DNA from 4 places in the Streptomyces sp. NPDC006624 genome. Region 4 is predicted to be linked to each of the others. Evidence: riboswitches for the same ligand, from Rfam matches in the RefSeq annotation. Region 4 holds a riboswitch; each other region holds the start of a gene.

What was found. Region 4 has a riboswitch for cyclic di-AMP ahead of ABZY20_RS19945 (LysM peptidoglycan-binding domain-containing protein). Riboswitches for the same ligand answer to the same signal wherever they lie in the genome.
Region 1: linked by a shared signal. The riboswitch ahead of ABZY20_RS22695 (M23 family metallopeptidase) and the one ahead of ABZY20_RS19945 (LysM peptidoglycan-binding domain-containing protein) in region 4 are both predicted to bind cyclic di-AMP.
Region 2: linked by a shared signal. The riboswitch ahead of ABZY20_RS06685 (peptidoglycan DD-metalloendopeptidase family protein) and the one ahead of ABZY20_RS19945 (LysM peptidoglycan-binding domain-containing protein) in region 4 are both predicted to bind cyclic di-AMP.
Region 3: linked by a shared signal. The riboswitch ahead of ABZY20_RS33200 (transglycosylase family protein) and the one ahead of ABZY20_RS19945 (LysM peptidoglycan-binding domain-containing protein) in region 4 are both predicted to bind cyclic di-AMP.

Annotation. Positions count from the first base shown of each region.
Region 1 covers NZ_JBEXOM010000012.1:109,393-116,932, forward strand. The annotation lists gene ABZY20_RS22685 (HPr family phosphocarrier protein) at 1-150, shown strand, start outside; gene ABZY20_RS22690 (GntR family transcriptional regulator) at 344-1,039, opposite strand; gene ABZY20_RS22695 (M23 family metallopeptidase) at 1,282-2,070, opposite strand; cyclic di-AMP (ydaO/yuaA leader) riboswitch at 2,083-2,248, opposite strand; gene ABZY20_RS22700 (pitrilysin family protein) at 2,441-3,829, opposite strand; gene ABZY20_RS22705 (pitrilysin family protein) at 3,826-5,190, opposite strand; gene ABZY20_RS22710 (DNA topoisomerase IV subunit A) at 5,416-7,540, shown strand, end outside.
Region 2 covers NZ_JBEXOM010000003.1:52,527-60,066, forward strand. The annotation lists gene ABZY20_RS06670 (DUF6126 family protein) at 1-48, shown strand, start outside; gene ABZY20_RS06675 (tyrosine-protein phosphatase) at 56-853, opposite strand; gene ABZY20_RS06680 (alpha-galactosidase) at 1,046-3,121, shown strand; cyclic di-AMP (ydaO/yuaA leader) riboswitch at 3,431-3,591, shown strand; gene ABZY20_RS06685 (peptidoglycan DD-metalloendopeptidase family protein) at 3,596-4,531, shown strand; gene ABZY20_RS06690 (SGNH/GDSL hydrolase family protein) at 4,768-5,553, shown strand; gene ABZY20_RS06695 (TetR/AcrR family transcriptional regulator) at 5,895-6,500, opposite strand; gene ABZY20_RS06700 (Glu/Leu/Phe/Val dehydrogenase dimerization domain-containing protein) at 6,567-7,540, opposite strand, start outside.
Region 3 covers NZ_JBEXOM010000027.1:8,397-15,936, forward strand. The annotation lists gene ABZY20_RS33185 (nucleoside triphosphate pyrophosphohydrolase) at 1-606, shown strand, start outside; gene ABZY20_RS33190 (cytochrome P450) at 603-1,892, shown strand; gene ABZY20_RS33195 (transglycosylase family protein) at 2,034-3,032, shown strand; cyclic di-AMP (ydaO/yuaA leader) riboswitch at 3,261-3,427, shown strand; gene ABZY20_RS33200 (transglycosylase family protein) at 3,432-4,139, shown strand; gene eno (phosphopyruvate hydratase) at 4,388-5,668, shown strand; gene ABZY20_RS33210 (septum formation initiator family protein) at 5,780-6,262, shown strand; gene ABZY20_RS33215 (DUF501 domain-containing protein) at 6,291-6,821, shown strand; gene ABZY20_RS33220 (Ppx/GppA phosphatase family protein) at 6,818-7,540, shown strand, end outside.
Region 4 covers NZ_JBEXOM010000010.1:67,028-74,567, reverse strand. The annotation lists gene ABZY20_RS19960 (ABC transporter ATP-binding protein) at 1-54, opposite strand, end outside; gene ABZY20_RS19955 (sigma-E factor regulatory protein RseB domain-containing protein) at 120-1,382, opposite strand; gene ABZY20_RS19950 (polyprenyl synthetase family protein) at 1,614-2,627, opposite strand; cyclic di-AMP (ydaO/yuaA leader) riboswitch at 3,133-3,307, shown strand; gene ABZY20_RS19945 (LysM peptidoglycan-binding domain-containing protein) at 3,311-4,081, shown strand; gene ABZY20_RS19940 (HAD family hydrolase) at 4,045-4,893, opposite strand; gene ABZY20_RS19935 (GNAT family N-acetyltransferase) at 5,068-6,153, shown strand; gene ABZY20_RS19930 (glycosyltransferase) at 6,177-7,466, shown strand.

The sequences.
Region 1 (7,540 bases), on a different contig from region 4:
GCGGCCTCCATGCTGGCCGTCCTGGGCCTGGGCGCCCAGGGCGGTGAGGAGATCGTCCTCGCCTCCGACGCCGAGGGCGCCGACGCCGCTCTGGACCGGCTGGCCAAGCTGGTCTCCGAGGGTCTCGAAGAGCTTCCCGAGACCGTCTGAGCAATTCCCCGCGCCACACCCGGCGCATCCTGAAGGGCTCGTCCGCATTCGCCGGGCGAGCCCTTCGCGTTTCGCGCATTTCCGGTTCGCGGACATGGCCGCGAACGAGGCCGCGAAGACGCCTGCGGATATTTCCCGCGGGCAGCAGAAATAGCCCCCGCGAATTCCCCGCTCTTTGTATACGGCTCGTGTGTTAATGCCGCAGGCCCGTCGTGTTTACGGGATGTTGCGAGTTCCTCACACGCTCGGCGCGCTCCCCGGCGGAGCCGAACCGCAGACGGTGCGCGGCCGTCTCGCGCTCGGTGTGCAGCGCCGTGACCGCCCGCGCGCGTTCGCTGTCCCCGCGCGCCACCGCGTCGACGATCGCGCCGTGCTCGGTCCAGGCCTCCACCGGGCTGGCCGGCGCGTCGACGGCGTACATCCAGGCGATCTTGTGGCGGATCTGGGTGAGCGTCGAGGTGAGCGCCGGGCTGCCGCAGGCCTGCGCGAGCGTCTCGTGGAACCAGCCGCCCAGGGAGCGCAGGTCCTCGCTGCCGCCCCGGCGGGCGCGCTCCTGCCCCAGCCGGACCAGGCCGCGCAGGACCTTCAGGTGGGCCTCGGTGCGGCGCTGGGCGGCCCGGGCGGCGCCGAGCGGCTCCAGCAGCATGCGCATCTCCAGCAGGTCGGCCGCCTCCTGCTCGGTGGGTTCGGCGACGCACGCGCCCGCGTGCCGCCGGGTCACCACGAAGCCCTCCGCCTCCAGGGTGCGCAGCGCCTCCCGGACGGGGACCCGTGAGACGCCGTAGCGGCGCGCGAGGAGTTCCTCGGTGAGCCGGCTGCCGCGTTCGTGGACACCCGCGACGATGTCGTCCCGGATGGCCGTGCACACCGAGTGCGCGGGAATGCGCATGACCGACCTCCGCTTAATCCCCGTGAAACGCCGACGCGTGACGCGTGTTCCGTGACTCTATTGCAATGAGCCGGAATTTCCGACGGCGGGCCGGAAATCATGGATATTTTTTGGACAACCGCCGGCGGTCCGGACCGGGAACACCCCGTTCATCCGGGGCGCCGGTTCGGGCGGTGGTCACCGGAAACACCGAAAGGCCCCGGCTCGACGAGCCGGGGCCTTCGGACGCGGGGCGGGGTGGGTCAGATCTTCACGCCGTGCGAGCGGAGGTAGGCGACGGGGTCCATGTCCGAGCCGTACTCGGGGCTCGTGCGGGCCTCGAAGTGCAGGTGCGGGCCGGTCACGTTGCCGGTGGCGCCGGACAGCCCGATCTGCTGGCCGGGGGTGACCTTCTGCCCCACGGAGACGCCGATGGACGACAGGTGGCCGTACTGGGTGTACGTGCCGTCGTTCATCTTGATCACGACCTGGTTGCCGTAGGAACCGCCCCAGCCCGCCTCGACGACGGTGCCCATGCCGACGGACTGGACGGAGGTGCCGGTGGCGGCGTGGAAGTCGACGCCGGTGTGGCTGCCGGAGGACCACAGGCCGCTGCTGGTCCGGTAGCCGGTGGAGACGTACGAGCCGGCGATCGGGGAGACGAAGGTGTTGAGGCGCTTGCGCTCGGCCTCGCGGGCGGCGCGTTCCTTGGCCTCGCGGGCCTCCTCCGCGGCCTCCTTGGCCTTGCGGGCCATCTCGGCGGCCTGCTTGCGGGCGGCCTCCTCGGCCCTCTTCTTGGCGGCGGCCTCCTCGGCCGCCTGCTTCTGGGCGACGGCCTGGGCGTCGATCTGCTGGGCGACGGTGTCGCCCATGGTGACCACGGGGGTGAGACCGGTCTGCTCGGGAGCGGGGTCGGCGGCGAAGGCGGCCGGAGCGGCCACGGTGCCGATGACGCCGGTGGTCGCGAGGGCCGCGACGCCCGCGGCGCGGGCGGTGCCACGCTGCATCCGGCTGGGCCGACGGTGCTTCCCGGTGGCGCGGGTGAACGCCATGTAGTGGCTGGTCCTTTCCTTCCCTCTCGCCTACCGGGTTAGCTGACGGGTTCGGAGCAGGAAGGTCTCCTACGGACCCCCTCGCGACTCGCGCGGGCGTCCGATTCACCCCAGGGACTACTGGTGGGTCCCCGGCTCCCCTGGCTCGCGCCGTACGGGGACTCGGCGATGACTGTCCGGTGCCGCGGGTGCGGCGCACTGCCTGACGAACAGCCCGGACGACGCTAAGCGGGGGCACTTTCAATTCCCAAACGGATCCCGGCTTTTGTAGCGCATCCCACAGGGCAGACAGGCAACCTCCGTACCAATTCGGGCATAAAGGAGCCCTGGCGCCTTAGAAGACAACCAGGGCTCCCGCGCGCGTGTGCCGCTACTCGGCGGCGACCACCGAGACTTCGCCGATGCCGAGAGCCTCCACCGGGCCCTTGATCTGCGCCGCGTCACCGACGAGGACGGTCACCAGCCGGTCCACCGGGAACGCGCTGACGGCCGCCGCGGTGGCCTCCACGGTGCCGGTCGCGGCGAGCTGCCGGTACAGCGTGGCCTGGTAGTCGTCGGGCAGGTGCTGCTCGACCTGGTCGGCCAGCGTCGAGGCGACGGCCGCCGCCGTCTCGTACTTCAGCGGCGCCACGCCGACCAGGTTCTGCACGGCGACGTCCCGCTCCGCGTCGGTCAGGCCCTGCGCGGCGAGCGTGCGCAGCACCGTCCACAGGTCCTGCAGCGCGGGACCGGTGTTGGGCGTGTCCACCGAACCGCTGATGGCCAGCATGGAGGCACCGGTGCCGTCCGGGGCGGACCTCAGGACCTGGGCGAACGCGCGCACGCCGTAGGTGTAGCCCTTCTCCTCGCGCAGGACGCGGTCCAGACGGGAGGTGAGGGTGCCGCCGAGACAGTACGTGCCGAGCACCTGCGCGGGCCAGACGCGGTCGTGCCGGTCCGGGCCGATGCGGCCGATGAGCAGCTGCGTCTGCACGGCGCCCGGGCGGTCCACGATGACGACCCGGCCGGTGTCGTCGGCGGTCACCGGCGGCACCGGCCGCGGTTCGGCCTGCGAGCCGGTCCAGGCGCCCAGCGTGTCGCCGAGCAGGGCGTCGAGGTCGATGCCGGTGAGGTCGCCGACGACCACGGCCGTGGCGGTGGCGGGGCGGACGTGCTTCTCGTAGAAGCCGCGTACGGCCGCGGAGTCGATCGCGGCGACCGTCTCCTCGGTGCCCTGCCGGGGCCTCGACATGCGCGAGTCCGCCGGGAACAGCTCCTTGGAGAGCTCCTTGGCGGCGCGGCGCGAGGGGTTGGCCAGCTCGTGGGGGATCTCGTCGAGGCGGTTGCGGACCAGCCGCTCGACCTCGCTGTCCGCGAACGCGGGCGCCCTGAGGGCGTCGGCGATCAGCCCGAGCCCCTTGGCCAGCCGGGACGCCGGCACCTCCAGGCTGAGCCGGACACCGGGGTGGTCGGCGTGTGCGTCGAGCGTGGCGCCGGCGCGCTCCAGCTCGGCGGCGAACTCCTCGGCGGAGTGCTTGTCGGTGCCCTCGGAGAAGGCCCGGGCCATGATCGTGGCCACGCCGTCCAGGCCGGCCGGCTCGGCGTCCAGGGGCGCGTCGAGCAGCACCTCGACGGCGACGACCTGCTGGCCGGGGCGGTGGCAGCGCAGGACGGTCAGGCCGTTGCCGAGCGTGCCGCGCTCGGGGGCGGGAAAGGCCCAGGGCCTGGCGTCGCCCGCCTGGGGCTGGGGGTGGAAGTCCATCGCGGCGAGCTCGGTCACTTGGCCGCCTCCTCGTTCTCGTCTCCGGCCGCGGCAGCGGTGTCCTCGTCGGTGGCGTCCTCGTCGGCGACGGGCTCGTAGACCAGCACCGCGCGGTTGTCGGGCCGCAGGCGGGCCTTGGCGACCTCCTGGACCTCCTCCGCCGTGACCTCCAGGACGCGCTGGACGGCGGTCAGGGCGAGCTGCGGGTCACCGAACAGCACGGCGTACCGGCACAGTTCGTCGGCGCGGCCGGCGACCGTGCCCAGCCGGTCCAGCCACTCGCGCTCCAACTGGGCCTGGGCGCGCTCCATCTCCTCGGCCGTGGGGCCCTCCTCGGCGAACCGGGCGAGCTCCTCGTCGATCGCGGCCTCGATGACCGGCACCTCCACGTCACCGGACGTCTTCACGTCCAGCCAGCCCAGGGAGGGCGCCCCGGCGAGCCGCAGCAGGCCGAAGCCCGCCGCCACGGCCGTGCGGTCGCGGCGCACCAGGCGGTTGTAGAGGCGGGAGGACTCGCCGCCGCCGAGGACGGTGAGGGCCAGGTCGGCCGCGTCGCACGCGCGCGTGCCGTCGTGCGGCAGCCGGTAGGCGGCCATCAGGGCGCGCGCCGGGACGTCCTCCTCGACGACCTCGCGCAGCTGCTCGCCGAGGGTCTCCGGCAGCGAGCCGTCACGCGGGGCGGGCTTGCCGTCGTGGCCGGGGATGGAACCGAAGTACTTCTCGATCCAGGCCAGCGTCTGCTCGGGGTCGATGTCGCCGACCACGGAGAGCACCGCGTTGTTCGGCGCGTAGTAGGTGCGGAAGAAGGCGCGGGCGTCCTCCAGGGTCGCCGCGTCCAGGTCGGCCATGGAACCGATGGGGGTGTGGTGGTAGGGGTGGCCCTCGGGGTAGGCGAGGGCGGTCAGCTTCTCGAAGGCGGTGCCGTAGGGCACGTTGTCGTAGCGCTGGCGGCGTTCGTTCTTGACCACGTCGCGCTGGTTCTCCATCGACTCGTCGTCGAGGGCGGCGAGCAGCGAGCCCATGCGGTCGGCCTCCAGCCAGAGGGCGAGCTCCAGCTGGTGGGCGGGCATGGTCTCGAAGTAGTTGGTCCGCTCGAAGCTGGTGGTGCCGTTCAGCGAGCCGCCCGCGCCCTGGACGAGCTCGAAGTGGCCGTTGCCCTTCACCTGCGCGGATCCCTGGAACATCAAGTGCTCAAAAAGGTGAGCCAGGCCGGTGCGCCCCTTGACTTCGTGGCGCGAGCCGACGTCGTACCAGAGGCACACCGCCGCGACCGGGGTCAGGTGGTCCTCGGAGAGCACCACGCGAAGGCCGTTGGCCAGGCGGTGCTCGGTCGCTGTCAGGCCTCCGGAGCCTGCCTGGGCTGTGGCCGTGTGACCCATGGGCATGTACGTCCCTTCGATCGCTGGGCGGTCGATCAAACCGCGGATTTCCTGCCGGTCCTGCCACTGTATGCAAGCGCGCGAAGCCCTGGTGAAGTTCCCGGCGCCGGGCTCGGGCCGCGGGCGGGGGCGGCGCTTGACCCGGGTCCTGGTCCCGCTTGTCAGTGCGGCGGTCCACAATGGTCCGCGTCAGATCTGGAACGCAGCAGCAAGGAGCCGGCAGCGATGGCCCGCCGCAGCACGAAGACCCCGCCGCCCGACGACTCGTACGAGGAGCGGATCCTCGACATCGACGTCGTCGACGAGATGCAGGGCTCCTTCCTCGAGTACGCGTACTCGGTCATCTACTCCCGCGCCCTTCCGGACGCCCGCGACGGCCTCAAGCCGGTGCACCGACGCATCGTCTACCAGATGAACGAGATGGGCCTGCGCCCGGAGCGCGGGTACGTCAAGTGCGCCCGTGTCGTCGGCGAGGTGATGGGCAAGCTGCACCCGCACGGCGACGCGTCGATCTACGACGCCCTCGTGCGCATGGCCCAGCCCTTCTCCATGCGGGTCCCCCTGGTCGACGGGCACGGCAACTTCGGCTCGCTGGGCAACGACGACCCGCCGGCCGCCATGCGGTACACCGAGTGCCGGATGGCCGAGGCGACGAGCCTGATGACGGAGTCGATCGACGAGGACACGGTCGACTTCAACCCCAACTACGACGGCCAGGAGCGGGAGCCGGCCGCCCTGCCCGCCGCCTTCCCGAACCTGCTGGTCAACGGCGCCTCGGGCATCGCCGTCGGCATGGCCACGAACATGCCGCCGCACAATCTGCGCGAGGTCATCGCCGCCGCCCGCCACCTGATCAGGCACCCGAACGCGGACCTCGACGCCCTGATGAAGCACGTCCCGGGCCCGGACCTGCCCACGGGCGGCCGCATCGTCGGCCTCTCCGGCATCCGGGACGCCTACGAGTCGGGCCGCGGCACGTTCAAGATCCGGGCGACCGTGTCCGTGGAGCAGGTGACGGCCCGCCGCAAGGGCCTCATCGTCACCGAGCTGCCTTTCGCGGTCGGCCCCGAGAAGGTCATCGCCAAGATCAAGGACCTGGTCGGTTCGAAGAAGCTCCAGGGCATCGCCGACGTCAAGGACCTCACCGACCGCGAGCACGGTCTGCGCCTGGTCATCGAGATCAAGAACGGCTTCGTGCCGGAGGCGGTCCTGGAGCAGCTGTACAAGCTGACGCCCATGGAGGAGTCCTTCGGCATCAACAACGTGGCCCTGGTCGACGGCCAGCCGCTCACGCTGGGTCTGAAGGAGCTGCTGGAGGTCTACCTCGACCACCGCTTCAACGTCGTCCGGCGGCGTTCGGAGTTCCGCCGCGGCAAGAAGCGCGACCGGCTGCACCTGGTGGAGGGCCTGCTGACGGCCCTGCTGGACATCGACGAGGTCATCCGCCTGATCCGCTCCAGCGAGAACTCCGCGCAGGCCAAGCAGCGCCTGATGGAGCAGTTCTCGCTGAGCGAGGTGCAGACGCAGTACATCCTCGACACGCCGCTGCGCCGTCTGACCAAGTACGACCGCATCGAGCTGGAGAGCGAGAAGGACCGGCTCAACACGGAGATCGAGGAGCTGACCCGGATCCTCGACTCGGACGCGGAGCTGCGCAAGCTGGTCTCCTCCGAACTGGCCTCGGTCGCGAAGAAGTTCGGCACCGACCGGCGTACGGTCCTGCTGGAGTCGGGCGGTGCCCCGGTCGCGGCCGTGCCGCTGCAGGTGGCCGACGACCCGTGCCGGGTGCTGCTGTCGTCGACGGGTCTGCTGGCCCGTACGGCGAACGCCGAGCCGTTCACGGAGGCCGCCGGTGCCAAGCGCGTCAAGCACGACGTGATCGTCTCGGCGGTGCCGGCCACCGCCCGCGGCGAGGTGGGGGCCGTCACCTCGGCGGGCCGGCTGCTGCGGCTGAACGTGGTCGACCTGCCGCAGCTGCCGGAGACGATGCCGACGCCGAACCTGGCGGGAGGCGCGCCGGTGGCGGAGTTCGTCTCCCTGGAGGACGACGAGACGATCGTCTGCCTGACGACGCTCGACGAGTCCTCGCCGGGCCTGGCGCTCGGCACGGAACAGGGTGTCGTCAAGCGCGTCGTGCCGGACTACCCGTCCAACAAGGAGGAGCTGGAGGTGATCACCCTCAAGGAGGGTGACCGGATCGTCGGCGCGGTCGAGCTGCGCTCCGGCGACGAGGACCTGGTCTTCATCACCGACGACGCCCAGCTGCTGCGCTTCCAGGCCTCGCAGGTCCGCCCGCAGGGCCGCCCGGCCGGCGGTGTGGCCGGCATCAAGCTCACGCAGGGAGCGAAGG
Region 2 (7,540 bases), on a different contig from region 4:
GTCTTCGCGGCGTTCGTCTACTTCCTGTTCGAGGCGGGCAACCGCTGACCGCGCCTCAGTCGAGGAGCCGCTCGCGCAGCCGCTCCCGGGTCTCGGGAGCGAGCCCCAGCCCTTTCTCCAGGTAGGGACTGACACCGCCCCAGGTCTCCTCGATGGTCTCGAAGGCCGTCGCCAGGTACTCGGCGCGCGCGTCGAAGAGGGGGCTGAGCAGCTCCATGACCTCGGCGGAGTAGGCCGAGGCGTGCGAGCTGCTGCGGTGCACCTTGTAGCGGCGGTGCTTGGCGTTGGACTTCAGGTAGTCGTCGACGATCGCGTCGCGCTCGACGCCCACCGCGAGCAGCGTCACCGCGACCGACAGGCCCGCGCGGTCCTTGCCCGCCGCGCAGTGCATCAGCACCGGCACGCTGTCCTCCGCGAGCGCGTGCAGCACCTGGGAGTGCTCGGCGGTGCGCTCCTTGATGATCATGCGGTAGGAGGCGATCATCCGCTCCGCGCCCTTGCCGTCCGCGAGGATCGCGCGCAGCTGGTCCAGGTCGCCGTCGCGGACCATCTTCCAGAACTCCGCGCCGTCGGCCGGGTCGCTCAGCGGCAGGTTCACATTGCGCACGCCGGGCAGGGAGACGTCCGGCCCTTCGAGCTTCTGGTCGGCCGCGTTGCGGAAGTCGAAGATCGTGTGCAGGCCCAGGGTGGTCAGGAAGGCGGCGTCCTCACCGGTCGCGTGCGCCAGGTGACCGCTGCGGTACAGCACGCCCTGCCGGACCCGCCGTCCGTCCACGGTCGGCAGTCCGCCCACATCGCGGAAGTTGCGCACTCCGGCCAGCTCGGGTTCGGTCGACGGGACCTGCTGTGTCACGGGGGCTCCTCCCAGTCGGCGCCGCCGCCGCGGCTCGTCGGCGGGCACACCCGACCATACGACATGCCTGCCTGGGGCAATGAGTTGTCCACAATGAGTTGTCCACAGGCGTTGCCCGGAGCGCCCGGGCCCCTCGATGATGTTGGTGCCTGGTCGGACCTGGTCGGGCTTGTTCGAATCCGTGGGGGCGTGATGCCGGACATCTCCGAAGACGGTCGTACCTGGGTGCTCTCCGGCCCGGCGAGCAGCTACGCGCTCCACATCACGGAGCGGGACGAACTGCTGCACCTGCACTGGGGCCCGCGCATCGCCCTGGCCGACGCCGAGGCCCTCGCCGCCCGGCCGCTCCCCGATCACTGGCCCTTCGAGTCCTCGCTCGACGGGCGCGAGGAGTACCCGGTCGAGGGTGGCCCCCGCTTCACCCGCCCCGCCCTGTCCGTGCGCGGCGCCGGGCGGCGCGGCACCGAGTGGGTCTACGAGGGGCACGAGGCGGACGACGGCGAGCTGCGGCTGCGCTTCCGCGACGGCGGGCTGCTCATCACGCTGCACTACCGGATGCCCCCGGCCACCGACGTCGTCGAGCGCTGGGTGAGCCTGGACAACCGGGGACCGGCCGTCGAGGTGCTGCGCGCCGACTCCGCCACCTGGACCCTGCCCGAGCGCGACACCTGGCGGCTGTCCCAGCTGCACGGCCGCTGGGGCGCCGAGTCCCGGCTGGCGCGCTCCGAGCTCACGCCCGGCGAGAAGGTCCTCGGCAGCCGCCGCGGCCACACCTCCCACCAGCACCTGCCCTGGGTGGCCCTCGACACCGACGCGACGGAGGAGCGCGGCGAGGTCTACGGCTGCGCCCTGGGCTGGTCCGGGTCCTGGCGGATCGCCGTCGCCCGGCTCCCGGACGCGCGCGTGCAGATCACCGGCGGCGCCGGACACGACGACTCGGGCCTGCTGACGCTCGGCCCGGGGGAGGCGTACACCACACCCGTCTTCGCCGGGCTCTGGAGCGACGGCGGCTTCGGCGGGGCGAGCCGCGCCTGGCACGCCTATCAGCGCGACCACGTCGTCCCGGACGCCGGCCGCGACCGGCCGGTGCTGTTCAACTCCTGGGAGGCCACCGGCTTCGACATCTCCGAGGAGCAGCAGCGGGCGCTGGCCGAGCGGGCCGCCGCCCTGGGGGTCGAGCTGTTCGTGGTCGACGACGGCTGGTTCGGGGCGCGCACCGGTGACCGGGCCGGGCTCGGCGACTGGACGCCCAACCCGGACCGCTTCCCCGGCGGGCTCGGGCCGCTCGCCCGCCACGTGCACGGCCTCGGTATGCGGTTCGGGATCTGGGTCGAGCCCGAGATGGTCAACCCGGACAGCGAGCTGTACCGCGCCCACCCGGACTGGGTGCAGTACCAACCGGGACGAAAGCGGACGGAGTTCCGCAATCAGCTGGTGCTGAACCTCGCCCGCGAGGACGTCCGGGAGTACCTCTGGGAGCGGCTCGACGGGCTGCTGTCCAGCGCCCCGATCGACTACGTCAAATGGGACTTCAACCGCTGCTTCACCGACGCCGGCTGGCCGGACGACCCCTACCCGCAGCGACTGTGGGTCGACCACGTGCGCGCCCTGTACGCCCTGCTCGACCGGCTGCGGGCCGCGCACCCGGGCGTGGCCTTCGAGTCCTGCTCGGGCGGCGGAGGGCGCGTCGACCTCGGTGTGCTGAGCCGCACGGACCAGGTGTGGACCTCGGACAACACCGACCCGCTGGACCGGCTCGCCATCCAGCACGGCTTCAGCCAGATCCACCCCGCGCGCGTGATGGCCGCCTGGGTCACCGACAGCCCGAACGCCATGCTCAACCACCGGTCCAGCTCCCTGCGCTTCCGGTTCGTCAGCGCCATGGCCGGTGTGCTGGGGATCGGCGGCGATCTCACCCGGTGGACCCGGGAGGAGCTCGCCGAGGCGGGCGGGTGGGTGCGGCTCTACAAGGAGATCCGCCCCGTGGTGCAGCGCGGGGACCTCTACCGGCTGCGGCCTCCGGAGGGCGGCCTCAGTGCCGTGCAGTACGTCCTCGGCGACGAGGCGGTCGTCCTCGCCTGGCTCCAGGCGCAGCGCTACGGCGAGCCCGTCCCGGCACTCCGGCTGCGCGGGCTCGACCCGGCGGCGACGTACGAATGCCCCGAAACGGGCGAAGTGCACCGAGGAGGTGTCCTGCTGCATCACGGTTTGCGGGTCGGGCTGCGCGGGGACCTCGACGCCGCGGTCGTCCGCCTTAAGCGGAAGTAGTCGTTCTGTCCGAATGGGGTGCTTAGGGCGCTTCGCCATAACGTGCCCCGTTCGTAAAGGGGTTGTGGACAGGGTGCGTGACCATCGTCATATTCGTGACGATGTGTCGTCGCCATGTGCACGTAATTGCGGCGTCAATCAGGGCTATTGAGGGAAACCGGAGATCCGTAATCCACGCTCGGTGACGGGAAATGTGGCGGCGCGTCAAGGAAAACGCCGTCACGGGCAACCGCAAGCTTGTCCGGTTGCGTCTTGGTCGCTTACGTTCCACACCAATCCGGACGGACGCCTAATCCTGCCGCCGCCCGGAGCCCGCACACACTGACCCGTGTACGGCAGGAGCGGGGGACCCACAGGTACGACGCCTGTTCCGGTTCCCGGAACGGCTTGGGGTTAAGCCACGCCTCGGCGCGGCCGGGCATCTCCAGCCCGCACCCGACAGCTCACCTCGCAGGCGCCGGAGAGGAATTCGCCATGCCCGCGAAGGGTAAGCACCGCCGTCCGAAAACCCAGCGTTTCACCCGCTCCATCGCCGTCGCCGGAACCGGCGGCGCCGCTCTCGCCCTTCCGCTCATGGGTGCCGCCGGCGCCCACGCTGCCACCCCGCAGTCGGCTCCGGAAAAGGCCGTCCAGTCCGCTCCGGCCGCCGGGAAGCAGGGCGCCGAAAAGGCCGCCACCACCCGCACGTACACCGTGAAGGCCGGGGACTACCTGGCGAAGATCGCCGACGACCAGAACGTCAGCGGCGGCTGGAAGAAGCTCTACTCGGACAACCGCGACGCCGTCGGCGACGACCCGTCGCTCATCCACCCGGGTCTGAAGCTGTCCCTCGGCAAGAAGGCGGCGTCCGCGCCGAAGGCCGAGTCGTCCGCGCCGAAGGCGTCGGCCGAGAAGCAGGCGAAGAAGTCCTCCGCCGCCGAGTCCTCCTCCAAGGCCGGCACCGCCGCGAAGCCGGCCGCCGCCAAGCCCGCCGCGAAGCCGGCCGCCGAGACCAGCGCCAGCGGGTACAGCGCCCCGGTGGACGGTGCCACCGTCGGCACCCCGTACCGCATGTCCGGCAGCATGTGGTCCAGCGGCTACCACACCGGTGTCGACTTCGTCGTCCCGACCGGCACCTCCCTGAAGGCCGTCGGCGCGGGCACGGTCGTCTCCGCCGGGTGGGGCGGCGCGTACGGCAACCAGGTCGTCCTCAGGCTCGCCGACGGCAGCTACGCCCAGTACGCCCACCTGTCCCAGCTCTCCGTCTCGGCCGGCCAGGCCGTGACCGCCGGGCAGCAGGTCGGCCTGTCCGGTGCGACCGGCAACGTCACCGGGCCGCACCTGCACTTCGAGATCCGCACCACGCCGGACTACGGCTCGGACGTGGACCCGGTCGCCTTCCTGCGCTCGCACGGCGTCTCCATCGGCTGACCGACCGCACGACCACCTGCCTGACACGCACACCGAAGGCCGGACCCCGATCCCCGGGTCCGGCCTTCGGCTCGCCCGCCAACGCCCCCGTCGGGCCGCCTATTCCGGAATTGGCGAACACTTGGGAAGTGGCTTATCTCACCGCCCGTCAACCCCTTCCTACGGTCGCGTAGGTCACATTCGAGGGTGAATCATGAACGGCTGTGGCAGACGATTCGAAGAGTGACAGCAGAGTAGTGATCGGGTCGTACGTGGCGGTGGGGGACAGCTTCACCGAGGGCGTCGGTGACCCCGGCCCCGACGGGGCGTTCGTCGGCTGGGCCGACCGGTTCGCCGTCCTGCTCGCCGACCGCCGGCCCGAAGGCGACTTCCGGTACACGAACCTCGCCGTGCGCGGGAAGCTCCTCGACCAGATCGTGGCGGACCAGGTGCCGCGGGCCATCCAGATGGCTCCGGACCTCGTCTCGTTCTGCGCCGGGGGCAACGACATCCTCCGTCCCGGCACCGATCCGGACGAGCTGGCCGAGCGCTTCGAGCGGGCCCTCGCCCCGCTCGCCGCCGCGGCCGGCACGGTCATGGTGACGACCGGGTTCGACACGCGCGGCATGCCCGTGCTGAAGCATCTGCGCGGCAAGATCGCCACCTACAACGGGCACGTCCGTGCCATCGCCGACCGGTACGGCTGCCCGGTGCTCGACCTGTGGTCCCTGCGCAGTGTGCGGGACCGCAGGGCGTGGGACGCGGACCGGCTGCACCTGTCGCCGGAGGGGCACACCCGGGTCGCGCTCCGCGCGGGCCAGGTGCTCGGCATCGAGGTACCGGCCGACCCCGAGCAGGAGTGGCCCCCGCTCCCGCCGCGCGGCACCCTCGAGGTCCGGCGCGACGATGTGCACTGGGCTCGGCAGTTCCTGGTGCCGTGGATCGGGCGGCGGTTGCGCGGGGAGTCGTCGGGCGACCACGTGACCGCGAAGGGCGCGCTGTCCCCGGACGACATCCGGTCGCGGATCGCGGCGGTGGCGTAGCGGCGACGGCTTGATGGGGCGGTGGTCCGTGGCGGTTCCGGTGGGAGGCGCCACACCGGCTGACGGGGAGTGGACGCGCTCATGGCTGAGGGCGGACGCGCCTGTCGGCCACGTCCCGTGTGCGAAGCGGCAGTTGGGGGTGCCGTGCCGTGGGCGCGTCCCGGTGAGGGCGATCCGCGATCCGCTGCCCTCGTGCCGCCGGGGCAGCGGCGCGGTATGTCTCGCTGTCGGCCACGTGCCGTGCGTAGATGAGAAGTCGGGGCCCGCCCGCCCCAGGCCCGCATGGCGCCAGGGGCGGTCGGCAGCCCCTGCCGCCGTCCCTCAGCGGTACGCCGGGTCGCTCACCGGTGGGCGGGCGTCGCGCCCAGTTCGCGGGTCAGGGCCTCCTCCGCCCACTGCTGGGCCCGGGCCCGGGGCAGTGAGCCCGGATAGGACGTCAGCTGAACGGCCAGGCCGTCGAGGAAGGCCGTGAGGCGAAGGGCCGCGGCCCGGGGGTCCGGGCAGGGGAACTCGCCGGCCGCCACGCCCTCCGCGATGACCTCGGCGAGAGCCGCCTTCCACCGCCGGTCGAGGTCCTCGGCGACCTCCCGCAGGGCGGGCTCGCGCAGGGCGACCGCCCAGCCCTCGATCCACAGCCGCCAGCCCTTGGCCTGACCGGTCGGGGCGTACCACCGGACGGCCGACCGCAGCCGGCGCAGCGCCGACGTGCGGCGGCCGAGCAGTTTGCGCAGCCGCGCGAGGTCGGCCTCGGCCGCGTGCCGGAACGCGGCGGCGACCAGCTGCTCCTTCGTGGAGAAGTGGTACAGCACCAGCGCGTTGCTCACCCCGAGCGCCGAGGCCACGTCGGCGATGCGCACCGCCGCCACACCCCGGGCCTCGATCTGCTCGACGGCGGCCCGCAGCAGTTCCCCACGCCGCTCCGCCACGCTCAACCGGACTCTCGTCACGCCGTCACCCTACCCACGCCCCCGCGGCCGGCCGGCGCGCGGATCCGCCGCCGCGGCGGCGCTGCCTCAGCGGTACCAGCCGAAGCGTTCCGCCATCACCGGGAGCCGGTCCGCGGCGATCGCGTGCGCGGCGGCCCGCGGGGTCGTCCCGTCGGCCTCCGCGCGGGCCAGCATCCGCCCGACCAGAGCCCGCATGGAGCGGCGCGTGTGGGTGAACGCCTCCTCGGCGTCGGCCCCGATGTCCCCGAACAGGGTCCACCACCACCAGGCGTTCGTACCGGAGTTGACCACGACGTCCGGCAGCACGGTCACGCCCCGGGCGGCCAGCAGCGGCTCCGCCTCCGGCAGTACCGGCATGTTCGCCGCCTCCACCACCCAACGGGCGGTGATCCGCTCCTGGTTCCCGGTGTCGATCGCGTACGACACCGCCGCCGGCACCAGCACCTCCGCGTCCGCCGACAGCCAGGCGTCGCCGGGCAGTTCGAGGTCGCCGGGGCGCAACGCGCAGCGGTCGACGATGCCGTGCGGGTCCCGGGCGGCGAGCAGCGCCTCGACGTCGAGGCCCGCCGGGTTGGCGATCGTGCCCTTGAGGTCGGCGACCGCCACGACCGTGAGTCCCGCGCGCGCGAGGAACCGCGCGCTCGCCCCGCCCATGGTGCCGAACCCCTGGAGGGCGACCCGGGTCCCCGCGTACGGCACCCCGGCCCGGTCCAGCGCGGTGAGCGCCGCCTCGGCGACGCCGCAGCCGCCGGCCAGCTCGTCCAGCCCGATGCCGTCCACCTCGACGGCGAAGGCGTCCGCGAGCCGTCGCCGGGCCTCGGCCTCGTCGTCCAGCAGCGGATACACGGCCTGGATCGAGGAGACCAGTCCCGCCTCGGCGGCGGCCCGGTCGATCAGGTCCTGGGAGAGCCCGAGGTCCTCACCCGTCGTCCAGCAGCTCTCGAGGTACGGCCGCATGGCGCGCAGGTAGCGCACCAGCAGCGGGTACGCCTCCGGGTCCCGCGGATCGCAGTCGATGCCGCCCTTGGCGCCGCCGAGCG
Region 3 (7,540 bases), on a different contig from region 4:
GAGTGCCCCTGGTCGTCCCGGCAGACCCACGAGGGCCTGGCCAAGTACGGCATCGAGGAGGCCTACGAGCTGGTCGAGGCGATCGAGGAGGGCGACCGGGACGAACTGCGCGAGGAGCTCGGTGACGTCCTCCTCCAGGTCGTCTTCCACGCGCGCATCGCCGAGGAGGACCCGCAGGCGCCCTTCTCCGTCGACGACGTGGCGGGAGGCATCGTCGCCAAGCTGATCCACCGCCACCCGCACGTCTTCGGCGACGCGACGGCCACCACCCCCGAGGAGGTCAAGGAGCACTGGCTGCGCACCAAGGCCGTCGAGAAGCGCCGCAGCTCGATCACCGAGGGCATCCCGCTCGGCCAGCCGGGTCTGGCCCTGGCCGCCAAGCTCGCCTCCCGGGTCCGCACCGCCGGTCTCGACCTGCCGCTGCCGCGGGTCGAGGGCATCGGCTACGACCTGCTCGCCCTGGCGGTCCGCGCCGAGGCGGAGGGCGTCGACCCGGAGGCGGCCCTGAGGGCGGCGGCCCGGGCGTACCGGGACGCGATCAGGCAGGCGGAGACGGGCGGACCCCCACCGGGCGGCGGCGGGGAGCCGGATACGGTCGGGGAGTGACCGACCAGCCCCAGCCCAGCACGCCCGCTCCCGAGCTGTTCACGTGGGAGTTCGCGAGCAACCCCTACCCCGCCTACGCCTGGCTCCGCGAGCACAGCCCCGTCCACCGGACGCGGCTGCCCAGCGGGGTGGAGGCCTGGCTGGTCACGCGGTACGCCGACGCCAAGCAGACCCTCGCCGACCACCGGCTCTCTAAGAACCCCGCGCACCACGACGAGCCCGCGCACGCCAAGGGCAGGACCGGGATCCCCGGGGAGCGCAAGGCCGAGCTGATGACGCACCTGCTGAACATCGACCCGCCCGACCACACGCGGCTGCGGCGGCTGGTGGCCAAGGCGTTCACGCCCCGCCGGGTCGCCGAGTTCGCGCCGCGGGTGCAGGAGCTGACGGACGGGCTCATCGACGCCTTCGCCGGGCAGGGCTCCGCCGACCTGATCCACGACTTCGCCTTCCCGCTGCCCATCTACGCCATCTGCGACCTGCTCGGCGTCCCCCGCGAGGACCAGGACGACTTCCGGGACTGGGCGGGCATGATGATCCGTCACCAGGGCGGGCCGCGGGGAGGTGTCGCCCGCTCGGTGAAGAAGATGCGCGGCTACCTCGCCGACCTCATCCACCGCAAGCGCGAGGCGCTCCCCGATGAGCCCGGTCCGGGCGAGGACCTCATCTCCGGCCTCATCCGCGCCTCCGACCACGGCGAGCACCTCACCGAGAACGAGGCCGCGGCGATGGCCTTCATCCTGCTGTTCGCCGGTTTCGAGACGACCGTGAACCTGATCGGCAACGGCACCTACGCCCTGCTCACCCACCCCGGGCAGCGCACCCGCCTGCAGCGGTCCCTCGCCGCGCGCGAGACCGCCCTCCTGGAGACGGGCGTCGAGGAACTCCTGCGGTTCGACGGCCCCGTCGAGCTCGCCACCTGGCGTTTCGCCACCGAGCCGCTCACCCTCGGCGGGCAGCGCATCGAGGCGGGCGACCCCGTCCTGGTCGTCCTGGCCGCCGCCGACCGGGACCCGGAGCGGTTCGCCGACCCGGACGTGCTCGACCTCTCCCGCCGCGACAACCAGCACCTCGGCTACGGCCACGGCATCCACTACTGCCTGGGCGCCCCGCTCGCCCGCCTGGAGGGCCGCACCGCCCTCGCCACGCTCCTCACCCGCCTGCCCGACCTCCGCCTCGCGGTGGACCCGGCCGAGCTGAGATGGCGCGGCGGTCTCATCATGCGCGGGCTGCGCACCCTGCCGGTGGAGTTCGCACCCGTCACCACGACACGGCCGGGAACGTGACGAAACCTCAACTCTGTGATCTTCACGTGATCTGCGCGGCATGAACTTGTGACAAGTGATCGTCTGCCGATACGTTCACCCATCAACGCGGGCCGAGCACTCGATCCGCGTCGATCACTGCTGTCTCCGAAAGGTCTCCGCATGCTCTCCGGGAACGGTCGGCACCGTCGCCCCCGCCAGGCTCCGGCTCTCCTCGTCGCGGCCGGAGTGACCGGCTCCGCCATCGCGATCCCGCTCCTCGGAGCCTCCGGCGCCAGCGCGGCAGACGGCACGGCCTGGGACCGGGTCGCGGACTGCGAGACCGGCGGCGCCTGGAGCCAGAACAGCGGCAACGGCTACTACGGCGGCCTCGCCATCTCCCAGGAGGACTGGGAGAAGCACGGCGGCCTCGACTACGCCGCCAGCGCCGACCTGGCCAGCCGCTCCCAGCAGATATCCGTGGCCGAGAGAATCCTCGCCGACCAGGGGGTCGGCGCGTGGCGCACCTGCGGGCTGCTCTCCGGCCTCGAGCAGGGCAAGGGCTCCGGTTCGGCCGACGACTCCGGTTCCTCCGGTTCCTCCGAGTCGTCCGCATCCACGGATGCGCCCGGTTTGCTGGAAACGTCCGAGTCGTCCCCTTCGCCGACTCCCTCGTCGTCACCGTCGTCTGACGTGGAGTCGGCCTCTCCGGACCAGGGTGACGAAAGCGGCGAAAGCGCCAAGTCCGACAAGTCGTCCGGTGTGGCCGAGTCCGCGCCGCAGGGGGAGCAGACCCAGGGCGAGGGATCCGCGCCGGCCGGCTCCGGCGGTGACGAGTCCGCCAACGCGCAGGCGCCCGAGGGCTCTTCGGCGCCCGCCGGTACCGGCTCCGGCCGCCACCGCGGCCCCAGCGCCGACGAGAACACCGAGCCGGCGGACGGCCGTACGGACGAGTCGTCGGGCCGCCACGCCTCGCGCGGCGACGGCGCCTCCCGCGACGCGGCCGACGGCTCCTACACCGTGCGCTCCGGCGACACCCTCTGGTCCATCGCCGACTCCCTTGACCTGAGCGGCGGATGGCGTGCGCTCTACACCGGCAACAGGGAGACCGTCGGCGCCGACCCGAACCTCATCCGCCCCGGTCAGACGCTCACGACAGAGGGCGAAGCGGACGGCGAGTAGCCGTTCGGGCAGTGCGGATACGGGGGCGGAAGTCACCCCGAAACGGCGCGAGTTCACGTCATGTTTCGCGGCTAATGTCCCGTATGGGGCCGGTGAGAGATAGATCTCAGAAGCCCTGATCGTCTTTGAAAATCGGTGGATCGCGTGTCTACGGTCGTGACCGCTCGCCATCGCGGGCCCCGGCTGCCGCAACGCCGAATCCTGCCAGCGGCCGCACGGGAACAGTCGTCGCGTCAAGCGCCGTAGGCAGGAGCGGGGGACCCAAGGTAGGTGCCCGACCGGCTTGTTGCGCCGGAAGGGCTAGGGGTGAAGCCGCGTCCCGTCAGGGACGCGGCCGGGCAACTCAACCGGCCCGAACCCGACAGCTCACCTCGCAGGCGTCGGTGAGGGGATCCATCCATGCTGTTTTCCAGCAAGGGCAAGCACCGCCGTCCGTCCAAGGCCACCCGTGCCATCGCCGTCGCCGGTGTGGCCGGTGCCGCCGTCGCCGCCCCGCTGATGGCGGCCGGCAACGCCTCCGCCGCCACCGCCTCCGAGTGGGACGCCGTCGCCCAGTGCGAGTCCGGCGGCAACTGGTCCATCAACACCGGCAACGGCTACTACGGCGGTCTGCAGTTCTCCGCCTCCACCTGGGCCGGCTACGGCGGCACCAAGTACGCCTCCACCGCCGACCAGGCCACCAAGGCCCAGCAGATCGAGATCGCGGAGAAGGTCCTCGCGGGCCAGGGCAAGGGCGCCTGGCCGGTCTGCGGCAAGGGCCTGTCGAGCGCCGGCTACACCGGCGGCGGCTCCACCGACTCCGGCAGCTCCTCGCAGAGCCAGAGCCAGAGCCAGAGCCAGCAGAGCACCGAGACCCGCTCGAGCCAGGAGCAGCCGGCCTCCCGCTCCGAGGAGCGTCCGGCCGCGAAGAAGACCGTCACCACCCCGACCGGCAAGAAGGTCGAGAAGGGCGACGGCGAGTACAAGGTCGTCAAGGGCGACACCCTGAGCTCGATCGCGGCCGACGAGAAGGTCAAGGGCGGCTGGGAGAAGCTCTTCGAGCTGAACAAGGACATCGTCCAGGACGCCAACCTCATCTACCCGGGCCAGCAGCTGCACCTGAAGTAGGCAGCGGCCCGCCCAGGGCCGGCTCCCCGCCCCGGCGCGTCATCCCCCGTACGCGCCGGGGCGGGGTTTTTCGGCAACCGGCTTTGTTCCGTTCGGAAACAATTTACTCTCGGTTCTGTCCATGGGGTGGGCGACCCGGTGGCCGATCGCCGCGAGCCGGTTAGGCTCATGTCGCGAGCCACCGCGGCCCGCACCGCGCAGGGCCCGAGCGGCCCGCGTACCCGCGTCACATCAAGAAGGAGATGCTCGTGCCGTCCATCGACGTCGTCGTAGCCCGGGAAATCCTGGACTCCCGAGGCAACCCCACGGTCGAGGTCGAGGTCGGCCTCGACGACGGCAGCACGGGTCGTGCCGCCGTCCCGTCCGGCGCCTCGACGGGCGCCTTCGAGGCCATCGAGCTCCGCGACGGCGACTCGAACCGTTACCTCGGCAAGGGTGTGGAGAAGGCCGTCCTCGCGGTCATCGAGCAGATCGGCCCGGAGCTGGTCGGCTACGACGCCACCGAGCAGCGCCTGATCGACCAGGCCATGTTCGACCTGGACGCCACCGACAACAAGGGCTCCCTCGGCGCCAACGCCATCCTCGGCGTCTCGCTCGCCGTGGCCCACGCCGCCTCCGAGGCCAGCGACCTGCCGCTGTTCCGCTACCTGGGCGGCCCGAACGCGCACCTGCTGCCGGTGCCGATGATGAACATCCTGAACGGCGGCTCGCACGCCGACTCCAACGTGGACATCCAGGAGTTCATGATCGCCCCGATCGGCGCGGAGTCCTTCTCCGAGGCGCTGCGCTGGGGCGCCGAGGTCTACCACACGCTGAAGAAGGTCCTGAAGAGCAAGGGCCTGGCCACCGGCCTCGGCGACGAGGGCGGCTTCGCCCCGAACCTGGGCTCCAACCGCGAGGCCCTCGACCTCATCCTCGAGGCGATCAAGGAAGCCGGCTACACCCCCGGCGAGCAGATCGCCCTGGCGCTCGACGTGGCCGCCTCCGAGTTCTACAAGGACGGCGTCTACACCTTCGAGGGCAAGGAGCGCTCGGCGGCCGAGATGACCGAGTACTACGCGGAGCTCGTCGACGCGTACCCGCTCGTCTCCATCGAGGACCCGCTGTTCGAGGACGACTGGGACGGCTGGAAGACCATCACCGACAAGCTCGGTGACAAGGTCCAGCTCGTCGGCGACGACCTGTTCGTCACCAACCCCGAGCGCCTCGCCCGCGGCATCGAGGAGGGCGCCGCCAACGCGCTGCTCGTGAAGGTGAACCAGATCGGCTCGCTCACCGAGACCCTGGACGCCGTGGAGCTGGCCCAGCGCAACGGCTTCAAGTGCATGATGTCCCACCGCTCCGGCGAGACCGAGGACGTCACCATCGCCGACCTGGCCGTCGCCACCAACTGCGGCCAGATCAAGACCGGCGCCCCGGCCCGCTCCGAGCGCGTCGCCAAGTACAACCAGCTGCTGCGCATCGAGGAGATCCTCGACGACGCCGCGGTGTACGCCGGCCGCAGCGCGTTCCCGCGCTTCAAGGGCTGACCGCAAAAGGCCCGACCCGTTCGAGGCAGCGTCGTACGTACGTCCCCGTACCCGGTCCCGTACCGTGTCCGGGGACGTACGCGCGTATGACGGCGGAGCGGAGGCGGCGAGATGGCAGTGAAGGACCGGGACCGGTTCTCCACCGCGACCAGGATCCGGCTGCTCGGTGAGCAGACCGCGGCCCGGGTCTACCGCTCCCAGACCAAGCGGCAGGCCCGCCGCTCCCGGCTGACCGGCCGGGCCGCCCTGCTGGCCCTGGTGATGTGCTCGCTGATCGTGGCCCTGGCCTATCCGATGCGGCAGTACGTCTCCCAGCGCGCCGAGATCGAGGACCTGCAGCGCGAGCAGCAGCAGGCCCGCCAGCGCGTCGAACGGCTGCGCGACATGAAGGCGCGCTGGCAGGACGACGCCTACGCCGAGCAGCAGATCCGGCAGCGGCTGCACTACGTCATGCCGGGGGAGACGGGCTTCATCGTCGTCGACCCGCACGCGGCGCGGCAGTCGCGCACCTACCTCGGGGCGGCCGACCGCCCCTGGTACGCGAACGTCTGGGACGGAGTCGACAAGTCCGACGCCTCCGCCCCGTCACAGTGACCCCAGAGAAGGACACCTGAAGACAGTCATGGAAACGCCCCCGCCGACCACCCCGCGCACCGAGCCCAGCGAGGCCGACGTCGAGGCCTTCAAGCAGCAGCTCGGCCGGCCGCCGCGCGGTCTGCGCGCGATCGCGCACCGGTGCCCGTGCGGGCAGCCGGACGTCGTCGAGACGGCCCCGCGGCTGCCGGACGGGACGCCGTTCCCCACGCTGTACTACCTGACGTGCCCGAAGGCGAACTCCGCGATCGGCACGCTGGAGGCGAACGGCGTGATGAAGGAGATGACCGAGCGGCTCGCCTCGGACCCGGAGCTGGCGGCGGCGTACCGGGCGGCGCACGAGGACTACGTCCGGCGCCGTGACGAGATCGAGGAGCTGAAGGGCTTCCCGAGCGCGGGCGGCATGCCGGACCGGGTGAAGTGCCTGCACGTGCTGGTGGCGCACTCGCTGGCCGCCGGGCCGGGGGTGAACCCGCTCGGGGACGAGGCGATCGCGATGCTGCCCGAGTGGTGGCGCAAGGGCCCGTGCGTGACGGCCGCCGAGGAGGACGCCCAGTGACCCGTGTCGCCGCCGTGGACTGCGGTACGAACTCCATCCGGCTGCTGGTCGCCGACGCCGACCCGGCGACCGGCGAGCTGGTCGACCTGGACCGCCGCATGACGATCGTGCGGCTCGGACAGGGCGTCGACCGCACCGGCCGGCTCGCCCCGGAGGCGCTCGAGCGGACCTTCGCGGCGTGCCGCGAGTACGCCGCGGTCGTCAAGGAGCACGGGGCGGAGCGGCTGCGGTTCGTGGCGACCTCCGCCTCCCGGGACGCCGAGAACCGCGACGAGTTCGTGCGCGGGGTGCTGGACATCCTGGGCGTCGAGCCGGAGGTGATCACCGGGGACCAGGAGGCCGAGTTCTCCTTCACCGGCGCGACCAGGGAACTGGCGGGGCGGGACCACCTGCCCAGGCCCTACCTGGTGGTGGACATCGGCGGCGGCTCGACCGAGTTCGTCGTCGGCGACGACCGGGTGCGCGCGGCGCGCTCGGTGGACGTCGGCTGCGTCCGCATGACCGAGCGGCACCTGGTCCGCGACGGGGTGGTGGGCGACCCGCCCTCCGAGGAGCAGATCGCCGCGATGCGGGCCGACATCGAGGCCGCCCTGGACCTCGCCGAGGAGACGGTCCCGCTGCGCGAGGCACGGACGCTGGTGGGCCTGGCCGGGTCCGTGACGACCGTGTCGGCGATCGCCCAGGAGCTGCCGGAGTACGACTCGGCCGCCATCCACCAC
Region 4 (7,540 bases):
GGCCGCGGCACCCGCGCCCTCCCGCTCCGGTGGTGTGACGGACGGTTCGCCCATCGGCTTCCTCGTTCTCTCGGCGTCCCGCGCCGGCCCGGGCCCGACGCCCCCGCGCGGCAGGGGACTTACTTCCCGGCGTCGGCCGCCTTCACGAGCGCGTCCTTGGTGACCATGCCCACGTAGACCTTGCCGTCGTCGGTGACCAGGGCGTTGACCAGGCGGGTCGAGAAGACCGTGCCCGAGCCGAACTCGCCGTCGACCTTGTCGCCGAGCGAGTCCATGAAGCCGCCGAGGTCGCCGCCGCCCTCGCCCGAGGGGATGCCCTCGCCGCCGGTGTCGAAGGTCGCGATGGCGTTCCAGCCCTCGCCGATGGTCTTCATGCCGTCGGGGCCCTCGCCGTGGCCCGCCCCGGCTCCCGGGGTGTGCCGGGGCGCGTCGCCCTTGCCGAAGCCCTTCTCGAAGTCCTTCCCCGCGTGCTTGTCGGCGTGCTTCCCGGCGTGCTTGGCCGCGTCCTTCTCCTCGGTGACCTTCGCGCCCGCGGGCGGGGTGAAGTCGAAGGTGGAGGCGGCCGGCTCGGCGAAGCTCACCTGCGTGAAGCCCGCGTCGACGACGGCCGCGCCGCCGCTCGCCGGGGTCAGCGTGAACTTCAGCGGCATGCCCGTCTTCGCGTCCACGGCCACCGTGACCGCGCCGACCGTCGAACCGGACTGCTTGGGCTCGATGACCAGCTTGTAGGCGTCCCGGTCGGCGACGCGGGCGGTGCCGTCCACGGTCACGGACGTCGTGTCGTCGACGGCCTTGAGGGCCTCCTTGGCGAAGTCCTTCGGGGTGGCCGGCGGCTGCCCCTTGTGGTGCTTCGGGCTGTCGTGACCGGTGCTGTGGAAGACCTCGTTGGACTCGCTGTCGTAGGCCCAGACGTCCTTGCCGTTGTGGATGAGGCTGTACTCGGCGGCGTTCTCCAGCAGCGACAGCTTCTGCCGGTCCGGGCCGTCGGCCGCGACGCGCAGGGTGTGCGTGCCGGAGGCCAGTTCCGTGAGCTTGGCCGTCGGGTCGGCGGAGGAGCCGCCCTCGCCCCCGCCCGCCGCGCCGGACAGCAGGCTCGACTCCAGACCGCCGAGGTTCGGCAGGCCGAGGTCCGTGCTGATCTTCACCGTGCCGGACAGCTGCTCCACGTCCGACTGGGCGATCTTCTCGATGAGCTGCTCGGCGGTGATCTTCGGAAGGTCGGGGTCGCCGGAGTCGGCGAGTGCGGGGACCAGCCCGATCGTCGCCGCCGCCACCCCCATCACCGTGACCGGGACGACGTACCGGGCGGCCTTGCGGCGCGCGGAGCGCCGCTCCTCGGCCTCCCCGGCGGTCGTGCTGTCGTCGGATGCGTGCGGTGCCATGTGTGCCCTACCTCCGTGTCGGCGGCGGCTGTCCGTGTCGTCCTCGCACTCGTCCCTGAGCCGCCATTCTCACCCGAACAGGTGAGGAGTGGTGTTTTCCGTGGTCTCCATCTGACCAAATCGGCCAGGGAGATACGTCAGACCGCGGGCTCAACTCCGCGTACTGCTGCGGTATGACACGACAGGGCTGCATCTCCCCCGACCCGTAGGGGTCGTGAGGAGGGACGGCGGCTAGCCGGCGCGGTGCACCACGGCGTCGGACAGTTCCACCAGGGCCGTCTTCGCGGCGCACTCGGGCAGCGGTGCCAGCGCCGAGCGGGCCTCCTGGGCGTAGCGGACGGTGTCCCGCCGGGCCTGCTCCAGCGCCGGGTGGGCGCGCAGCAGGCGCAGGGCCTCGGCGTGCCGGGCGTCGTCGGTGAGGTCGGAGTCCAGCAGCTCGCACAGGGCGAGGTCGTCCGCGAGACCGAGCCGGGCGGCCCGCTCGCGCAGCCGCAGCACCGGCAGCGTCGGGATGCCCTCGCGCAGGTCGGTGCCGGGCGTCTTGCCGGACTCGTGGGAGTCGGAGGCGATGTCCAGGACGTCGTCGGCGAGCTGGAAGGCGACGCCGAGCCGCTCGCCGTACTGGGTGAGCACGTCCACGACCGTGTCGGCGGCGCCGGACATCATCGCGCCGAAGCGGCACGAGACGGCGACCAGCGAGCCGGTCTTGCCGCCCAGCACGTCCAGGTAGTGCTCGACGGGGTCGCGGCCGTCCTGCGGTCCGGCGGTCTCCAGGATCTGCCCGGTCACCAGCCGCTCGAACGCCTCGGCCTGCACGCGCACCGCCTCCGGGCCGAGGTCGGCCAGGATGTGCGAGGCGCGCGCGAAGAGGAAGTCGCCGGTGAGGACCGCGACGGAGTTGCCCCAGCGCGTGTTGGCGCTGTCCACCCCGCGGCGCACGGTGGCCTCGTCCATCACGTCGTCGTGGTAGAGCGTGGCCAGGTGGGTCAGCTCCACGACGACGGCCGACGGCACGATGCCGGGTGCGTGGCGGTCGGCGCCGAACTGGGCCGAGAGCATCACCAGCAGCGGCCGGAACCGCTTGCCGCCGGCGCGCACCAGGTGCTGGGCGGCCTCCGTGATGAAGGGCACCTCGCTCTTGGTGGCCTCGAGCAAGCCTTCCTCGACAGCCGTCAGCCCGGCCTGGACGTCGGCTTCCAGAGCCTGGTCCCGCACGCTCAGCCCGAACGGCCCGACGTCGGTCACGAGGGGTCTCCTGTCTGCTGTGTCTGCCGGTGATTACGCGGATTGTCGATAGGTCGCTGCCCTCACTCGAGTCAGCGTATCCGGTCACGTTTCGATCACCGCCAGCGCCCGGGGTTACAGGCCGGGCGGTATCCGATCACGACCGCCATGCTCCCGATCAGCTCATAAGAACAGACATTTATCCACTTTCCATGACGTGGTGGGTGATATGCGATTTGCCGTGTGAATAGAGCAAATTCCCTTTGCGGAGCATTGCGCCCCGGAACGTGATCAGTGAATTGAATCACTTCCGCCCTCCGGCGGCCCCACCCCGGCACCGGCCCGTACCCCCGTCCACCGAAAGCCAGTTGAGCCTTGGCAACCGCAAAGGATCAAGCACCCCCATACCCCCCGACCAAGGTCAACAGGCGCGATATGTGACGCCGCTGCTTGTTCCCGACATGTGCTCTCGCATACGTTCCGGCCCTGTCCGAGCGGACGCCGAATCCTGCCCCCGCCCGGATACCCCACAGAACCGACCACTCACGCAGGGCAGGAGCGGGGGACCCAGGTAAGTCGCCGGTCCGCACAGCGGAACGGCTCGGGGTGAAGCCGCGCACGGAACGACAGCTCCCTGCGCGGCCGGGCATCTTCCGGCCCGAACCCGACAGCTCACCTCGCAGGCGCCGGAGAGGAACATCGCCATGCCCGCACGAGGTAAGCACCGTCGCACCGGAACGAACCCGATCACCCGCCGTGTCATCGCCGTCGGCACCGGCGGAGCGGCACTGACCCTGCCGCTCCTCGGCGCGACGCACGCCGTCGCCGCCGAACCCCAGAGCGCCGCCGTGCGGTCCGTTCCCCAGGCCGCCCAGCCCGCCAAGTCGCTCACCCACACCGTGGCCAAGGGCGACTCGCTCTACCGCATCGCGGACAAGTACGACGTCTCGGGCGGCTGGAAGCAGCTCTACAAGGACAACCGCGCCACCGTCGGCGACGACCCGAAGCTGATCCACCCGGGTCTGAAGCTGAAGGTCAAGACGGTGAAGGCCCCCGCCGCGAAGAAGGCGACCCCGTCGTCCGCCCCGGCGAAGCCGGCCGCCAAGCCCGCCGGCGGCGCCGCCCAGGCCACCCAGGCCTCCGCCAAGACCTACGCGAACAACCTCGACGGATGGATCCGCGAGGCGCTCGACATCATGGCGCAGAAGGGCATCCCGGGCTCCTACGAAGGCATCCACCGCAACGTGATGCGCGAGTCGTCCGGCAACCCGCAGGCGATCAACAACTGGGACTCCAACGCCGCCAAGGGCACCCCCTCCAAGGGCCTGCTGCAGGTGATCGACCCGACCTTCGCCGCCTACCACGTCGAGGGCACCCCGTACGACCCGTACGACCCGGTCGCCAACATCACCGCAGCCTGCAACTACGCGGCCGACCGCTACGGCTCGATCGACAACGTCAACGGCCCGTACTGATCCGCACCGCCCAGCAGTCGCTCGAGGACGACGGCGATGCCGTCGTCCTCGTTCGACAGGGTGATCTCGTCGGCCACGGCCTTGAGTTCGGGATGGGCGTTGGCCATCGCGACGCCGTGGGCGGCCCAGTCGAACATCGGGATGTCGTTGGGCATGTCCCCGAAGGCGATGGTGTCGGCCGGCCGCAGACCCAGGTGCTCGGCGGCCAGTGCCAGGCCCGTCGCCTTCGTGACACCGCACGGCTGGAGCTCGACCGTGCCGGGCCCCGACATCGTCACGGTCGCCAGCGAGCCGACCACCGAGCGGGCCGTCGCCGCCAGTTCGTCGTCCGACAGCCGGGGGTGGCGCAGCAGCACCTTGCTGATGGGTTCGGCCCACAGCTCGTCGCGCCGCTCGACCCGTACCGCGGGCAGGGTCGGGTGGGGCATGAGATAGCCCGGCTCGATCAGGGTGAGCCCGTCGACCCCGTCCTGGTCGACCGCCGCGTACACCTCCCCCACCTCCGCCTCGATCTTGCCGAGCGCGGTCTCGGCCAGTTCCCGGTCCAGCGTGACGGACCACAGCAGCCGGTTCGCGCCGGCGTCGTACACCTGCGCGCCCTGCCCGCACACCGCGAGCCCCCGGGCGCCGAGGTCGTCCAGGAGCGGTCGCACTCTGGGCGCCGGCCGGCCCGTCACCACGAGGTGCTGGGCACCGGCGTCCGCCACCCGCGCGAGCGCGGCGAGGGACCGGTCGGACAGGGTGTCGTCGCCGCGCAGCAGCGTTCCGTCCAGGTCGGTGGCGATGAGTGAATATGCGATGGGTGCGGCCATGATCAGAGAATACGGACAGTGGGCGCGTACGTTTCATCGCACGGTGCACACCGATTGCCCGGTTGAAGGCCCCTCTGCACCGGTTGGCAGCAACATGGTCCGCTACCTACCCGTGAGGGCGTCCCGGGCGGTACCTTCCAAGAGTCCAGGGGGGACTTGATCGGGGGGGTCGGGTTGAGCAGTGGGCGCATTCGTGTGGCCGGGCCCGGTGAGCTCGGCGAGGGGGAGAAGGAGCGCTGGCGTGCGCTGCGCGCGGCCTCGGGGGCGCCGCGCAACCCCTTCATGGAACCGGAGTTCACCGCGGCCGTCGGTCTGGTGAGGCCGCGCGCCCGGATCGCGGTGGTGTACGAGGGGCGGGAGCCGGCCGGTTTCCTGCCGTACGAGCGGGGCCCGTTGGGGCAGGGCCGGGCGATCGGGCTCGGCGTCTCGGACGCGCAGGGCGCGATCCTGCGGCCTGACCTGGACCTGGAGACCGGCGAGCTGCTGCGGGCCTGCTCGCTGTCGAGCTTCGCCTTCGACAACCTGGAGGCCGGGCAGCGGCTGTTCGTCCGGCACGCGGCGGAGGAGCACGCGACCTTCCTCGTCGACGTCGAGAAGGGCTACGAGACCTACGAGTCGGTGCTGCGCGCCCGGTCGCCGAAGTTCCTGAAGACCACCCTGGCCAAGGAACGCCGGCTGGGGCGGCAGGTCGGCGCGGTGCGGTTCGTGTTCGACGAGCGGGACCCGGCCGCGCTGCGCACGCTCATGGCGTGGAAGTCGGCGCAGTACCGCAGGACGGGCCGCCGGGACCGCTTCGCCCAGGAGTGGATCACCCGGCTCGTCGGGCGGCTGTCGCGGACCCGGGCACCGGAGTGCAGCGGCACGCTGTCCGTGCTGTACGCCGGGGAGCGGCCGGTCGCCGCGCACTTCGGGCTGCGCTCGGCATCGGTGCTGGCCTGCTGGTTCCCGGCGTACGACCCGGAGTTCTCGAAGTACTCGCCGGGTCTGGTGCTGCATCTGCGCATGGCCGAGGCCGCGGCCGCCGAGGGCGTCGGCACGCTCGACCTGGGGCGGGGCGCCGCTGAGTACAAGGACGCGCTGCGGACGGGCGAACTGCCCGTGTACGAGGGCGCGGTGACGCGGCCGGGGGCGGGCGCGGCGCTGCACTGGCTGAGCCGCGAGCCGGCGCGCCGCGCGCACAGCTTCGTCCGTGGCCGGCCGCGGCTCGCGTCGCTGGCCGCGCGGACCCTGAAGGGCGCGGCCCGGCTGCGCCGTACCTGACACACGAGTGGGGGGGAGGGCGCATGGCCGGTGCGGCGCGTGCGCGCGAGGAGATCCGGCGGTTCCTGGACATCGGGGCGGTGCAGGTCGCCGAGCTGGACCTCGACGGTGACCAGGGGGTGCTCAGACCGGGCCCGGGGAGCCCGCCCGTGACGCACGGAGAGGTGTTCGTGCTGGTCAGACGGCATGGCCGCCCGGTGGGCACGCTGCTGGGGCGGGTGCCGGAAGGGGCGGATCCGCGGATCGTGCTGGAGGCGCGGGCGCGGGCGGAGTGCGCCGACGCGCAGACCGGTGCGCCGGGGGAGCCGCCGTACGCCAGTGTCGTCGTGGCCACCCGGGAGCGGGCCGGGCAGCTGGCCCGGGCGCTGGACTCGCTGCTGGCGCAGGACCATCCGCGGTGCGAGATCGTCGTGGTGGACAACGCGCCCGTGACGAGCGGGACGCGGGAGCTGGTCGAGCGGAAGTACGCCGAGCGCGTGCGGTACGTCCGCGAGCCTGTTCCGGGGCTCGCGGCCGCCCACAACGCCGGGCTGGAGGCGGTGCGCGGCGAGGTGGTCGCCTTCACCGACGACGACGTGATCGCCGATCCGCGCTGGCTGACCGAGCTGACCGCGCCCTTCGCCGCCGACCCCGGCCTGGGGTGCTGCACCGGGCTGATCCTGCCCGCGCGGCTCACCACCCCGGCCCAGGTGCTGCTGGAGAGCCACGGCGGCTTCGCGAAAGGCTTCACTCCAAGGACGTACGACCCGGCGCGCCCGCCGGTCGACGAGCCGCTGTTCCCGTTCACGGCGGGGCGGTTCGGCTCCGGCGCGAACATGGCGTTCCGCACGGCGGTGCTGCGTGCCGTCGGCGGTTTCGACCCGGCCACCGGTGCCGGGACGGCCGCCCGGGGCGGCGACGACCTCTACGGCTTCGTCCGGGTCCTGGCCGAGGGCCACCGGCTGCACTACACCCCGTACGCCCTGGTCTGGCACCACCACCGCGAGACCTGGCGCGACCTGGAGACCCAGGCGTACGGCTACGGGGCCGGGCTCACCGCCTATCTGACGGCGGTGCTGGTGAACCGGCCCGCGCTGCTGCCCGCGTTCCTCGCGCGGCTGCCGCGGGGGCTGGCCCACGCGCGGGCACTGACCGCCGTCCGCACGGCGGACGACGGCACGGGCGGCGGTGGCGCGCCGGGTGATCACGACGCACGGACACACCCCTGGCCGCGGCGGCTGTCGCGCTTGCAGCGCCGGGGAATGGTGTACGGACCGGTCGGCTATCTGAAGGCGCGGCGGGCGCTGCGCGCGGCGGTTGAGGGGGCGGGATGAGCACGGAGGGTAGAGGCGGGGCGGAGCGGGGGGCGTGGGGGGCGCAGGGTGCGGGGGGTGCGCAGGGTGCGCAG